3 linked regions of the Polymorphobacter megasporae genome follow. The protein of the gene in region 1 interacts with the protein of each later gene in a pairwise test. Links are inferred from orthologs where the notes say so. Each region holds a gene or a part of one and is shown on either strand. Other genes may lie near its edges.

Region 1 (5,174 bases):
CGGGTCCGGGAAAGACCCAGTTTGCCGGCCAGCTCGATCATCTCGCGCAGTGCGTCCGCTCGGGTGCGGAACCGATCGTGTCGGGAGAGGAAGGCCTGCGCGACATGCGGATCATCGCGGCAATCTATCGTTCGGCACGCGAGGGGCGGACGATCCGGCTGGACGGCCGCGCGTGATGCGGTGGCTCGGCGCAGGCCTTCTCGTTGCATTCGCGCTGGCACCGGGGGCGTCGGCGCAGACCCCGGTCGATCCGACGGGATTTGCTGCTGCGGCCGACATAGCCGCGCAGGTCGCGGCAATGACGCAGGCGATGACGCCGGAGCAGGGGTTTGCATGGAAGCCGCTGCTGCGTAGCGGCGCGACTGTCGCCGCGATCGAGATCTGGCGAAAACCGGCGCGACCGGCGGTCCATCCCGATCAGGCCGAATATGCGACGGTCATCGCGGGTGCCGGCACGCTCGTCTCGGGCGGCACGCTCGAGCAGCCGGTCACGGTCAAGCCCGATCTGGTCGAGGGAGCACGGATCATCGGCGGAACCACGCGTCCGCTCGCGCCGGGGGACGTGATTCTGATCCCGGCAGGTGTTCCGCACTGGTTCGGTATTACTGGCGACCGGCTGGTGCTGCTCGGGACCAAGGTCGCTTCCGAGCCCTGACGCGAGACCGCCGCGGTCGATCGCGATCGTCTGGTGCCCTGGCACCGACGCATCCCGCGCTGTCCTACACCCGCCGATTGCGCTTATGGTCGCCGCAATCGAGTCGCCACCGGGCGGCGATGCGTGTTCTTTCTCATTGTCAGGCGATCGCGAATTTCCGCCGGTAAGCGGGAGCGAAAAACGCATGCGTTTTGTGTGAACTTATTTTGAACTTAGCGAAATCTGCCGCGGAAACAGGTGCGCGCGATGAGGCGCGGTCCTCCCCTCCCCTTCAGGGGAGGGGCGAGAGACGGCGCGCTTGCGCCGGCCCGGGGGTGGGGCGGTTACGAGCAAAGGAACTCGTGGCGACTCCCCCACCCCCGGCCCCTCCCCTGAAGGGGAGGGGAGGAGAAGGTGTTATTCCGCCGCGATCATCGCCGGGGCGGTCTCGCCCGACGCCAGCTCCAACAGCCGCTTCTCCAGCGTCTTGAGCCGTGCCGCATTGTCGATCTTCTCGCCGGTCAGATCGGTCAAATAGAACACGTCGACCGCGCGCTCGCCGTAGGTCGCGATGTGCGCCGACTGGATCGCCAGCCGCGCCGAGAACAGCGCGTGCGTCAGCGACCACAACAGCGCCGGGCGATCGAGCGCGTTGACCTCAAGCACGGTGTAGCGGTTCGACGCGCGGTTATCGATCAGGACGTTGGGCTCGACGCGGAACGCCTCGGCGCGGCGGCGGGCGAGGGGGCGGGCGGCGAGGCGGTCGGCGAGGCGGATCTTGCCGAGCAGCACGTCCTCGATCGAGCGCTTGAGCCGCGCAAGCTGCTCGGGTTCGGCGAACGGTCGCCCCAACGGGTCGGCGACGACGAAATTGTCGAGCGCCTGGCCGTCGCGGGTGGTGTGGATGCGCGCGTCGAGGATGTTCGCCCCACCGAGCGATATCGCCCCGGCGATCCGGTAGAACAGCCCAGGATGGTCGGCGGCGTAGACGGTGACGAGCGTCGTCCCCATCGCGGCGTCGACCTCCATCGCAATCGACAGCGGGGCCTTGGCGGCGTCCGACCGTTCGACGAGGCAGGCGTTGCGGAACAGGACTTCGGGCGATTCAGCGACCCAGTATGGGTCGGCATGGCGCTTGGCGTACGCGGCGAACTCGGCGGCGGGCCACTCGAGTTCCTTCGCCAGCGCTGCCTGTTTTGCCGCGATGCGTTCGGCACGGCCGTTCTGCTTGTGGCCGAGACGGAGGACCTCCTCGGCGGCGTCGTAGAGGTCGCGGAGGAGCTGACCCTTCCAGTTGTTCCAGACGTTCGGCCCGACCGCGCGAATATCGACGACGGTCAGGATGAGCAGCAGCCGCAGCCGCTCGGGCGAGGCGACGATGTCGGTGAAGTCGACGATCGTCTTATAGTCGGACAGGTCGCGCTTGAACGCGGTCGACGACATCAGCAGGTGGTAGCGGACGAGCCACGCCACCGTCTCGGTCTCGGCAGGTGACAGTCCGAGCCGCGGGCACAGATGCAGCGCGATGTCGGCGCCGAGTTCGCTGTGGTCGCCACCGCGCCCCTTGGCGATATCGTGGAGCATGACCGCGACGTACAGGACGCGGCGCGAGACAAGCTGGCGGATGACCTTGACCGACTGCGGATGGTCGGCCTGGAGCTCGCCGTTCTCGATCTTGGCGACGAGCCCGATCGCGCGGATCGTATGCTCGTCGACGGTATAGTGGTGGTACATGTCGTACTGCATTTGCGCGACGACACGCCCGAAGTCGGGAATGAAGCGCCCGAACACTCCCGCTTCGCTCATCCAGCGGAGCGTCGTCTCGGGGTCGATGTGGCTCGTCAGCACGTCCATGAACAGCGCGTTGGCACGCGGATCGCGGCGGATCTTCTCGGTGATCAGCCCGGCGTCGCGCCCGGCTTGGCGCATCGCCAGCGGGTGGATTTCAAGGCCCGCGCTGTTCGCCAGCGCGAACATCTCGATCAACCGGACCGGGTCGTCGCGGAAGAAGGTATCGTTCGGCACCCCGATCCGCCCCGACCGCGTGGTGAAGCCGTTGAGCTTGCGCGGCCGCCGGACGAGCTTGGGGAACCACGCGCCCTTGCCGAAGCTGTCGTCGAGATGCGCGAGGAACAGCCCGGTCAGGTCGCCGACCTGCCGCGCGACGAGGAAATAGTGGCGCATGAAGCGCTCGATCGCCGACATGCCGGCGCGCTCGGTATAGCGCAGCCGGGTGCTCAGCTCGCGCTGGACGTCGAAAGTCAGGCGTTCCTCGGCGCGACCGGCGATATCGTGGAGGTTGCACCGCACCGCCCACAGGAAATTCTCGGCCTTGAGGAACTGGCGCAGCTCGGTCGCGGTCAGCAGACCCTTGCCGACGAGCTCGGCGACCGACTGGACCTGGTATGCGTATTTGCCGATCCAGAAGAGCGTGTGGAGATCGCGCAGGCCTCCCTTGCCCTCCTTCAAATTGGGCTCGACGACGTAGCGGCTGTCGCCCATGCGGTGGTGGCGCGCGTCGCGCTCGGCGAGTTTGTCGGCGATGAAGGCGCGCGCGGTGCCGGTGACGATCTCCTTTTTGAAGCGTGCCGCCGCCTCGTCGTACAGCGGCTGGTCGCCCCAGACGTAGCGCGCCTCGAGCAGCGCCGTGCGGATCGTCAGGTCGGACTTCGCCATGCGGATCATGTCGTCGAGCGACCGCGTCGAGTGGCCGACCTTCATCCCAAGGTCCCACAGCAGGTACAGAATCGTCTCGATGACCTGCTCGCCCCAGCCGGTCTGCTTCCACGGGGTGAGGAACATGATGTCGACGTCGGAGAACGGCGCCATCTCGCCGCGGCCATAGCCGCCGACCGCGATCAGCGTCAGCCGCTCGGCGGCGGTCGGGTTGGGCTTGGGATAAAGCGCGGTCGTGGTGAAGTCGAAGATCAGCCGGAGCAGCTGGTCGGTCAGGAAGGCTCCCGATGCCGCGCTGTCGAGCCCGCGCGAAGGGTGTTCGTGGAGGCGGCGGCGGATCTCGGCACGGCCCTCGGCGAGCGCGGCCTTGAGGATCGCGGCAGCGGCGTCGCGGCGCGCCTCGCTCGCCCGCCCGGCTTCGGCGGCGGCGGCAAGGGCGTCGCCGACGACGCGTCGATCGATGATCGCGCGCCGGTTCGTGAGCTGGTCGAAGCGGGGTGACATGCAGCGCAGATAGGGGCAAACCGCTCGCAACGCCACATCGGCGCGCGCGGAGTTCCCGATCATGCGATATAATCCCCTTGGCCGGACCGGCCTGTTCGTGTCCGAACTCGCGCTCGGGACGATGACCTTCGGCGGGACCGAGGGGATGTGGAAAAACATGGGCGGGCTCGGCCAGAGCGATGCCGATGCGATGGTCAAAACCGCAATCGATTCGGGCATCAACTTCATCGATACCGCCGACGTCTATGCGAGCGGCAAGTCGGAGGAGATCGCCGGCGCGGCGCTCAGGAACCTCGGCATCCGGCGCGAGGAGATCGTCGTCGCGACCAAGGCGTTCGGCCAGATGACCGGCAACCCGAACGGGCGCGGCACCTCGCGCTATCACCTGATGAATGCGGTCGACGCGAGCCTCGCCCGTCTCGGCCTCGACCACATCGACCTGTACCAGATCCACGGCTTCGACGCCGCGACGCCGATCGAAGAACAGCTTCGCGGCCTCGACGCGATCGTCGCCTCGGGCCGCGTCCGCTATGTCGGCGTGTCAAACTGGGCGGCGTGGCAGGTGATGAAGGCGTTGGGGCTGAGCGAGCGGCACGGCCTCGCGCGCTTCGCCTCGCTCCAGGCGTTCTACACGCTGGCGACCCGCGACCTCGAACGCGAGATCGTGCCGATGCTCAAGGCCGAAGGCGTCGGGCTGATGGTCTGGTCGCCGCTCGCCGGGGGGCTGTTGTCGGGCAAATATCGCGACGGCGCGCCGGAAGACGGACGGCTCAAGGGTGACGGTGCGGGCCTGCCGGTGCCGAAGGCGCGCGCAGGCGCGGTGATCGATGCGATGCGGCCGATCGCCGAGGCGCATGGGGCGAGCGTGGCGCAGGTCGCGATCGCGTGGCTGCTCCACCAGCCGGTCGTCACGAGCGTCATCGTCGGCGCGAAACGGCCCGACCAGCTCAGCGACAACATCGGCGCGTGCACGATCGTGCTGACCCCCGATGATCTCGCCGCGCTCGGCACGGCGAGTGCGCTGCCGCCCGAATATCCCGGCTGGATGATCGCCAACCAGGGCGCGTTCCGCCGCGGCCAGCTCAATCCGCCGCCGCGGGGTGCCGAATGACCGACCTCGCCGCCGCCGCCGGGCAGGGGGTCGCCGCACTGAGCCGGGGCGACGCCGCCGCCGCCCGCACCGCCTTCGAAACCGTCGTCGCTGCCGGGCGCGCGACGCCGCAACTGTGGCTGCTGCTCGCACAGGCGAACTTCCAGCTCGACGACCGCAAGCAGGCCCACGCCGCGCTCGACGAGCTCCTCGCGGTCGACCGCGCCAACCTCGACGGCATGGTCATGCGCGGCGAATTGCTCGACCGCG
Region 2 (2,767 bases), 3.9 Mb from region 1 along the record:
GCCCGACCACAGCAGGGTCAGGACGACCGCCTTCACCTGGATGAACAGCTGCGACACGATGCTGTAGTCCTCGGGCTTGATCGCGGCATAGGGGAACACGGTGTAGTCGATCGTGCCCTGCCCGCCGAGCATCGGCGCGGCGACGACTGCGGTTGCCAGTGCGCCGACGATCCCGCCGATGCAGTGGACCCCGAAGACGTCGAGCGTGTCGTCGTACTTGAACTTCGACTTCACGGTCGAGACGAAGAAGAAGCAGATCGGCGAGACGACGAAGCCGAGGACGATCGACGTCATCGGCGCGGCGAACCCGCTGGCCGGGGTGATCGCCACCAGTCCGGCGACGGCTCCCGAGGCGGCGCCGAGCATCGACGGCTTGCCGTGGACGATCTGGTCGACGAGCGCCCAGCTGATCGCGGCGGCGGCGGTGGCGACGAAGGTGTTGATGAACGCCGTCGCGGTGACGCCGTTCGCTTCGAGGTTCGACCCTGCGTTGAACCCGAACCAGCCCACCCACAGCAGGCTGGCGCCGATCATCGTCATCGTCAGCGAATGCGGCGGGGTGGCTTCCTTGCCGTAACCGAGGCGCTTGCCGATCATGATGCAGCCGACGAGGCCCGCGATCCCGGCGTTGATGTGGACGACGGTGCCACCGGCGAAGTCGAGCGCGCCCATGTTGAACAGGAAGCCCGCGTCGGTCTTGGCATCGGGCAGGAAGTCCGGTCCGGCGAAGTACCAGACCATGTGCGCGATCGGGAAGTAAACGATCGTCATCCACAGCACGACGAAGACCATCAGCGAGGAGAACTTCACCCGCTCGGCGAACGCCCCGACGATCAGCGCCGGGGTGATGCACGCGAAGGTCATCTGGAAGACGACGTACGCATATTCAGGGATGTAGACATTGTTCGAGAAGGTCGCGGCGTAGGTCGACGACGACACGCCCATCAGCATGGCCTTGGACAGGCCGCCGAAGAACTGCGTCGGCCCGGGGGTGAAGGCCTCCGAATAGCCCCAGCAGCACCAGATCACCGCGACGATCGAAACGATCATGAAGACCTGCATCAGCACGCTGAGCATGTTCTTGGTCCGCACGAGGCCACCGTAGAACAGCGCGAGGCCCGGCACCGACATCATCAGCACGAGCAGCGTCGACACGAGCATCCACGACGTGTCGCCCTTGTTCGACATGTCGGCCTGCTGAAGCGCGGTCGGCGCCTTGATCAGCGCCGCGGCGGCCCAGGCGGGCGTCGCCAGCGTGATTGCCGTGACGGCGGCAACCCCCGGCGCGATAAGGTTCTTCAGACTGAGTTTCATGGTTGCCTGCACCCCCTTAAAGCGCGGTTTCGTTGGTTTCGCCGGTGCGGATCCGCACGGCGCTGGCGATATCGGCAACGAAGATCTTGCCATCGCCGATGCTGCCGGTGTGCGCGGTCTGCTGGATCGTCTCGACGACGCTGGCGACCTGCTCGTCGGTGACGACGACCTCGATCTTGATCTTGGGGACCATGTTCGTCGTGTATTCGGCGCCGCGGTAGATTTCGGTCTGCCCCTTCTGGCGGCCGAAGCCCTTGACCTCCGACACCGTCATGCCCTGCACCCCGGCGGCGGTCAGCGCCTCGCGAACCTCGTCGAGCTTGAACGGTTTGATGATCGCGATGACGAGTTTCACTGCTGCCCTCCCGGCCCCTTGAACCCGAAGCGATGCAAGGGCCGTGCCAAAAGCGTTAACGCTGTTGCAACGCAGCAATGGCGGGCGGGAGCGGTAACAATGCGGTGATGAAAAATGTGGCAGCCAGAGCCGGATGCCCGATTATCAGGCGTCGAGCGCGACGATCTCCGGCCACGCTTCGGCAACAGCGGCGGCACCGATGTCGATCAGTTCGTTGGCCTTGGTGAAGTTGCGGACGTGGAAGTGCCCGACCGGGAGCGCGAGTTCGAGGTCGGGCGGGTCGAGCAGCAGCGACTTCCGTGCGAGTTCGGCGAGGAGCAAACTGATCCCGGCGCGGCCGACGCGCATCGGCGTCAGGATGCGCAATCGCGCGGGCAGCCCCTTCTCGGCGCGGCGCAAATAGTCGCCCTGGAGGTTGATCGCGATGACCGGCGCGGTGCTCAAGGCGCGGACGGCGCGGACCGGGACCGGCGTGACGACGCCGCCGTCGACGAGGACCTGCCCGCTGCGGCGGAGTGGCGGGAAGATGCCGGGGATTGCGATCGACGCGCGGACCGCCTCGACGACCGAGCCGCGCGTCATCACGACTTCGTGGCCGGTGATGAGATCGGCGGCGACGACGGCGCACGGGATGAACAGGTCCTGCAGCTCGGCGTGACCGAAATGGCGGAGGAGTTCGCGTGCGACCGCGCGCCCGCCGAGAAGCGAGCCGCGGCGCAAATCGACGTCAATGTAGCGCATCACCTGCCGCCCGCCGGTCGACCGCGCCAGGTCCTCGAGGACGCCGAGGCGGTCGGCAGCGAGGCAGACCGCGGCGATCGCGCCGATCGAGGTTCCCGCGATCGCGTCGATCGTCACGCCACGCGCAGTCAGTTCGCGCAGCACCCCGATATGCGCCCAGCCGAGCCCCGCTCCGCCGCCGAGCGCCAATGCGCGTTTCACGGTGCGGCGTCGTCCGCGACGGCGGCACCAGACGCCTCTGCTGCAGCTTCGAGGTCGTCGAGCAGGGCGCGGGCGGCGGGCTCGTCGGCCTCGTCGACCATCAGCCGGACCCCCGACAGCCCGCTGCCGATGACCGAGGCGATGCCGCCGTCGAAC
Region 3 (2,701 bases), 230 kb from region 1 along the record:
TCGTACTCGCAATCCGCTGGCTTCCTGCTGCCGAGGCAAGCCGCGTCGAGCGCGCCCGCGCCGCCGGCGAACCGATTTAAAGGACCCAAGACCATGAAGATCGCAGACCTGTTTTCCGTTGCCGGCAAGGTCGTCGTCATCACCGGCGGCAGCCGCGGCATCGGCGAGATGATCGCCCGCGCCTATGTCGAGAACGGTGCCAAGGTCTACATCACCGCGCGCAACGCGGCGGTGTGCGACGGGCTCGCCGCCGAGCTGTCGAAGTCGGGCGAGTGCATCTCGATCCCCGCCGACCTATCGAAGATGGACGAGATCGAGCGCTTCGCCACCGCGCTCGAAGCCCGCGAAAGCAGGATCGACGTGCTGTTCAACAATGCCGGGGCGAGCTGGGGCGCGCCGTTCGATTCGTTCCCCGAAAGCGGCTGGGACAAGATCGTCGACCTGAACGTCAAGTCGCTGTTCTTCCTCACCCAACGCCTCGTCAAACTGCTTGAAGCCGCCGGGAGCGTCGACGACTTCGCCCGCGTCATCAACATCGGCTCGATCGACGGGATGCACGTCAGCAATATCGAGACGTACAGCTATGCCGCGTCGAAGGCCGCCGTCCTCCATCTGACCAAGATGATGGCGAAGAACCTCGCGAGCCGCCATATCGCCGTGAACGCGATCGCCCCGGGCTATTTCCCGTCGAAGATGACCGCCGCGATCCCCGAGGAGTGGGCCGCTGCCTCGGTCGCGGCGACCCCGATGAAGCGGATCGGCAATCCCACCGACATGGCCGGCGTTGCGCTCTACCTCGGCTCGAAGGCGAGCGGCTTCGTCTGCGGCAGCATCATCGCGGTCGACGGCGGGTACGCGACGACGGTCTGATCGATCGTCCCCGGCTTCGGCGATCATAAGCCCGAAAATCAGGCACATGCCGCCGCGTTAGGCATGATATCGCGCTGAAAAATCGTGCTGCACCCGCGAAATCCCCCGTTCACCGGCTGGCACGGCCTGTGCTAGGCTATGGTAAAGGGTGGACCCGCGCGCGTGAAAAAAATCGAAGCCGTCATCAAGCCGTTCAAGCTCGACGAGGTTAAGGAGGCGCTCCACGAGGTCGGCGTCAGCGGCATCACTGTCACCGAAGCCAAGGGCTTCGGCCGCCAGAAGGGCCACACCGAGCTCTATCGCGGCGCCGAATATGTCGTCGACTTTCTGCCGAAGGTTCGCCTCGAAGTCGTCGTCGATGACGACCAGGCCGACCGCGTCGTCGAAGCGATCGCCAACGCGGCGCGCACCGGGCGCATCGGCGACGGCAAGATCTTCGTCTCGACGATCGACGCCGCCGTTCGCATCCGCACCGGAGAGCGCGACTCCGACGCGATCTAATCTTTCATCCGTCAAACACCACACCTGAGCGAGGGAACACCATGGCCGAAACCGCAGCATCCGTCCTCGACATGATCAAGGAAAAGGAGATCGAGTGGGTCGATCTTCGCTTCACCGACCCCAAGGGCAAGTGGCAGCACCTGACGATGGTCGCGGGCGTCGTCGACGAGGACATGCTGTCGGACGGCTTCATGTTCGACGGCTCGTCGATCGACGGCTGGAAGGCGATCAACGAGTCGGACATGATACTCATGCCCGACCTCGACGCGACGTACATCGACCCGTTCTCCGCCACCCCGATGCTCATCCTGATCTGTGACATCGTCGAGCCGTCGACCGGCCAGCTGTACGGCCGCGACCCGCGCTCGACCGCCAAGCGCGGCGAGGCGTATCTCAAGTCGACCGGCATCGGGGACACGATCTATATCGGGCCGGAAGCCGAATTCTTCGTCTTCGACGACGTCCGCTGGAAGCTCGGCTACAACGTCGGCAGCTACGAGCTCGACGACATCGAACTGCCGACCAACACCGGCACCAAGTATGACGAAGGCAACATGGGCCACCGCCCGCGCGTCAAGGGCGGCTATTTCCCCGTCGCGCCGGTCGACAGCGCGGTCGACCTTCGCGCCGAGATGGTCTCGACGATGCTCGAAATGGGCCTGCCGTGCGACAAGCACCACCACGAGGTCGCCGCCGCGCAGCATGAACTCGGCCTGACCTTCGGCACGCTGACGACGACCGCCGACCGGATGCAGGTGTACAAGTACGTCGTCCACCAGGTCGCGCACGCCTACGGCAAGACCGCGACGTTCATGCCGAAGCCGATCAAGGACGACAACGGCAGCGGCATGCACACCCACCTGTCGATCTGGAACGGCAAGACCCCGTTGTTCGCCGGCGACGGTTACGCCGGCCTGTCGGAGATGGCGCTGTACTTCATCGGTGGCATCATCAAGCACGCCAAGGCTTGCAACGCTTTCACCAACCCATCGACCAACAGCTACAAGCGGCTGGTCCCGGGCTTCGAAGCGCCGGTGCTGCTCGCTTACTCGAGCCGCAACCGCTCGGCGTCGTGCCGCATTCCGTACGGCACCGGCGGCAAGTCAAAGCGCGTCGAAGTCCGCTTCCCCGACGCAATGGCGAACCCGTACCTCTGCTACACCGCGCTGCTGATGGCGGGCCTCGACGGCATCGAGAACAAGATCCACCCCGGCCAGCCGATGGACAAGAACCTGTACGACCTGCCGCCGCGTGAACTGAAAAAGGTCCCGACGGTGTGCGCGTCGCTGCGTGAGGCGTTGGGGGCTTTGGATCGCTCGCGCGCGATCTT

The links.
Region 2: the proteins of KTC28_RS18340 (region 1) and KTC28_RS00035 interact in binary tests that used the Escherichia coli proteins (3 or more experiments, as listed by UniProt). The link is inferred for Polymorphobacter megasporae from one-to-one orthologs.
Region 3: the proteins of KTC28_RS18340 (region 1) and KTC28_RS17270 interact in binary tests that used the Escherichia coli proteins (3 or more experiments, as listed by UniProt). The link is inferred for Polymorphobacter megasporae from one-to-one orthologs.

What each region holds. Positions count from the first base shown.
Region 1 is NZ_CP081848.1:3,940,393-3,945,566, reverse strand. The notes cover bases 852-4,125. They hold KTC28_RS18340 ([protein-PII] uridylyltransferase), read right to left. Parts: upstream 3,815-4,125; coding sequence 1,052-3,814; downstream 852-1,051. Other genes in these bases: KTC28_RS18335 (aldo/keto reductase), read left to right, coding at 3,876-4,125. Outside these bases: KTC28_RS18350 (Gfo/Idh/MocA family protein), read left to right, coding at 1-176; KTC28_RS18345 (cupin domain-containing protein), read left to right, coding at 176-655; more of KTC28_RS18335, read left to right, coding at 4,126-4,925; KTC28_RS18330 (aspartyl/asparaginyl beta-hydroxylase domain-containing protein), read left to right, coding at 4,922-5,174.
Region 2 is NZ_CP081848.1:3,664-6,430, forward strand. It holds KTC28_RS00035 (P-II family nitrogen regulator), read right to left. Parts: upstream 1,670-2,767; coding sequence 1,331-1,669; downstream 1-1,330. Other genes in the region: KTC28_RS00030 (ammonium transporter), read right to left, coding at 1-1,314; KTC28_RS00040 (patatin-like phospholipase family protein), read right to left, coding at 1,814-2,611; KTC28_RS00045 (putative signal transducing protein), read right to left, coding at 2,608-2,767. UniProt on the Escherichia coli protein: Involved in the regulation of nitrogen metabolism. Regulates the activity of its targets by protein-protein interaction in response to the nitrogen status of the cell.
Region 3 is NZ_CP081848.1:3,711,320-3,714,020, forward strand. It holds KTC28_RS17270 (P-II family nitrogen regulator), read left to right. Parts: upstream 1-1,032; coding sequence 1,033-1,371; downstream 1,372-2,701. Other genes in the region: KTC28_RS17260 (MFS transporter), read left to right, coding at 1-80; KTC28_RS17265 (SDR family oxidoreductase), read left to right, coding at 94-870; glnA (type I glutamate--ammonia ligase), read left to right, coding at 1,413-2,701. UniProt on the Escherichia coli protein: P-II indirectly controls the transcription of the glutamine synthetase gene (glnA). P-II prevents NR-II-catalyzed conversion of NR-I to NR-I-phosphate, the transcriptional activator of GlnA. When P-II is uridylylated to P-II-UMP, these events are reversed.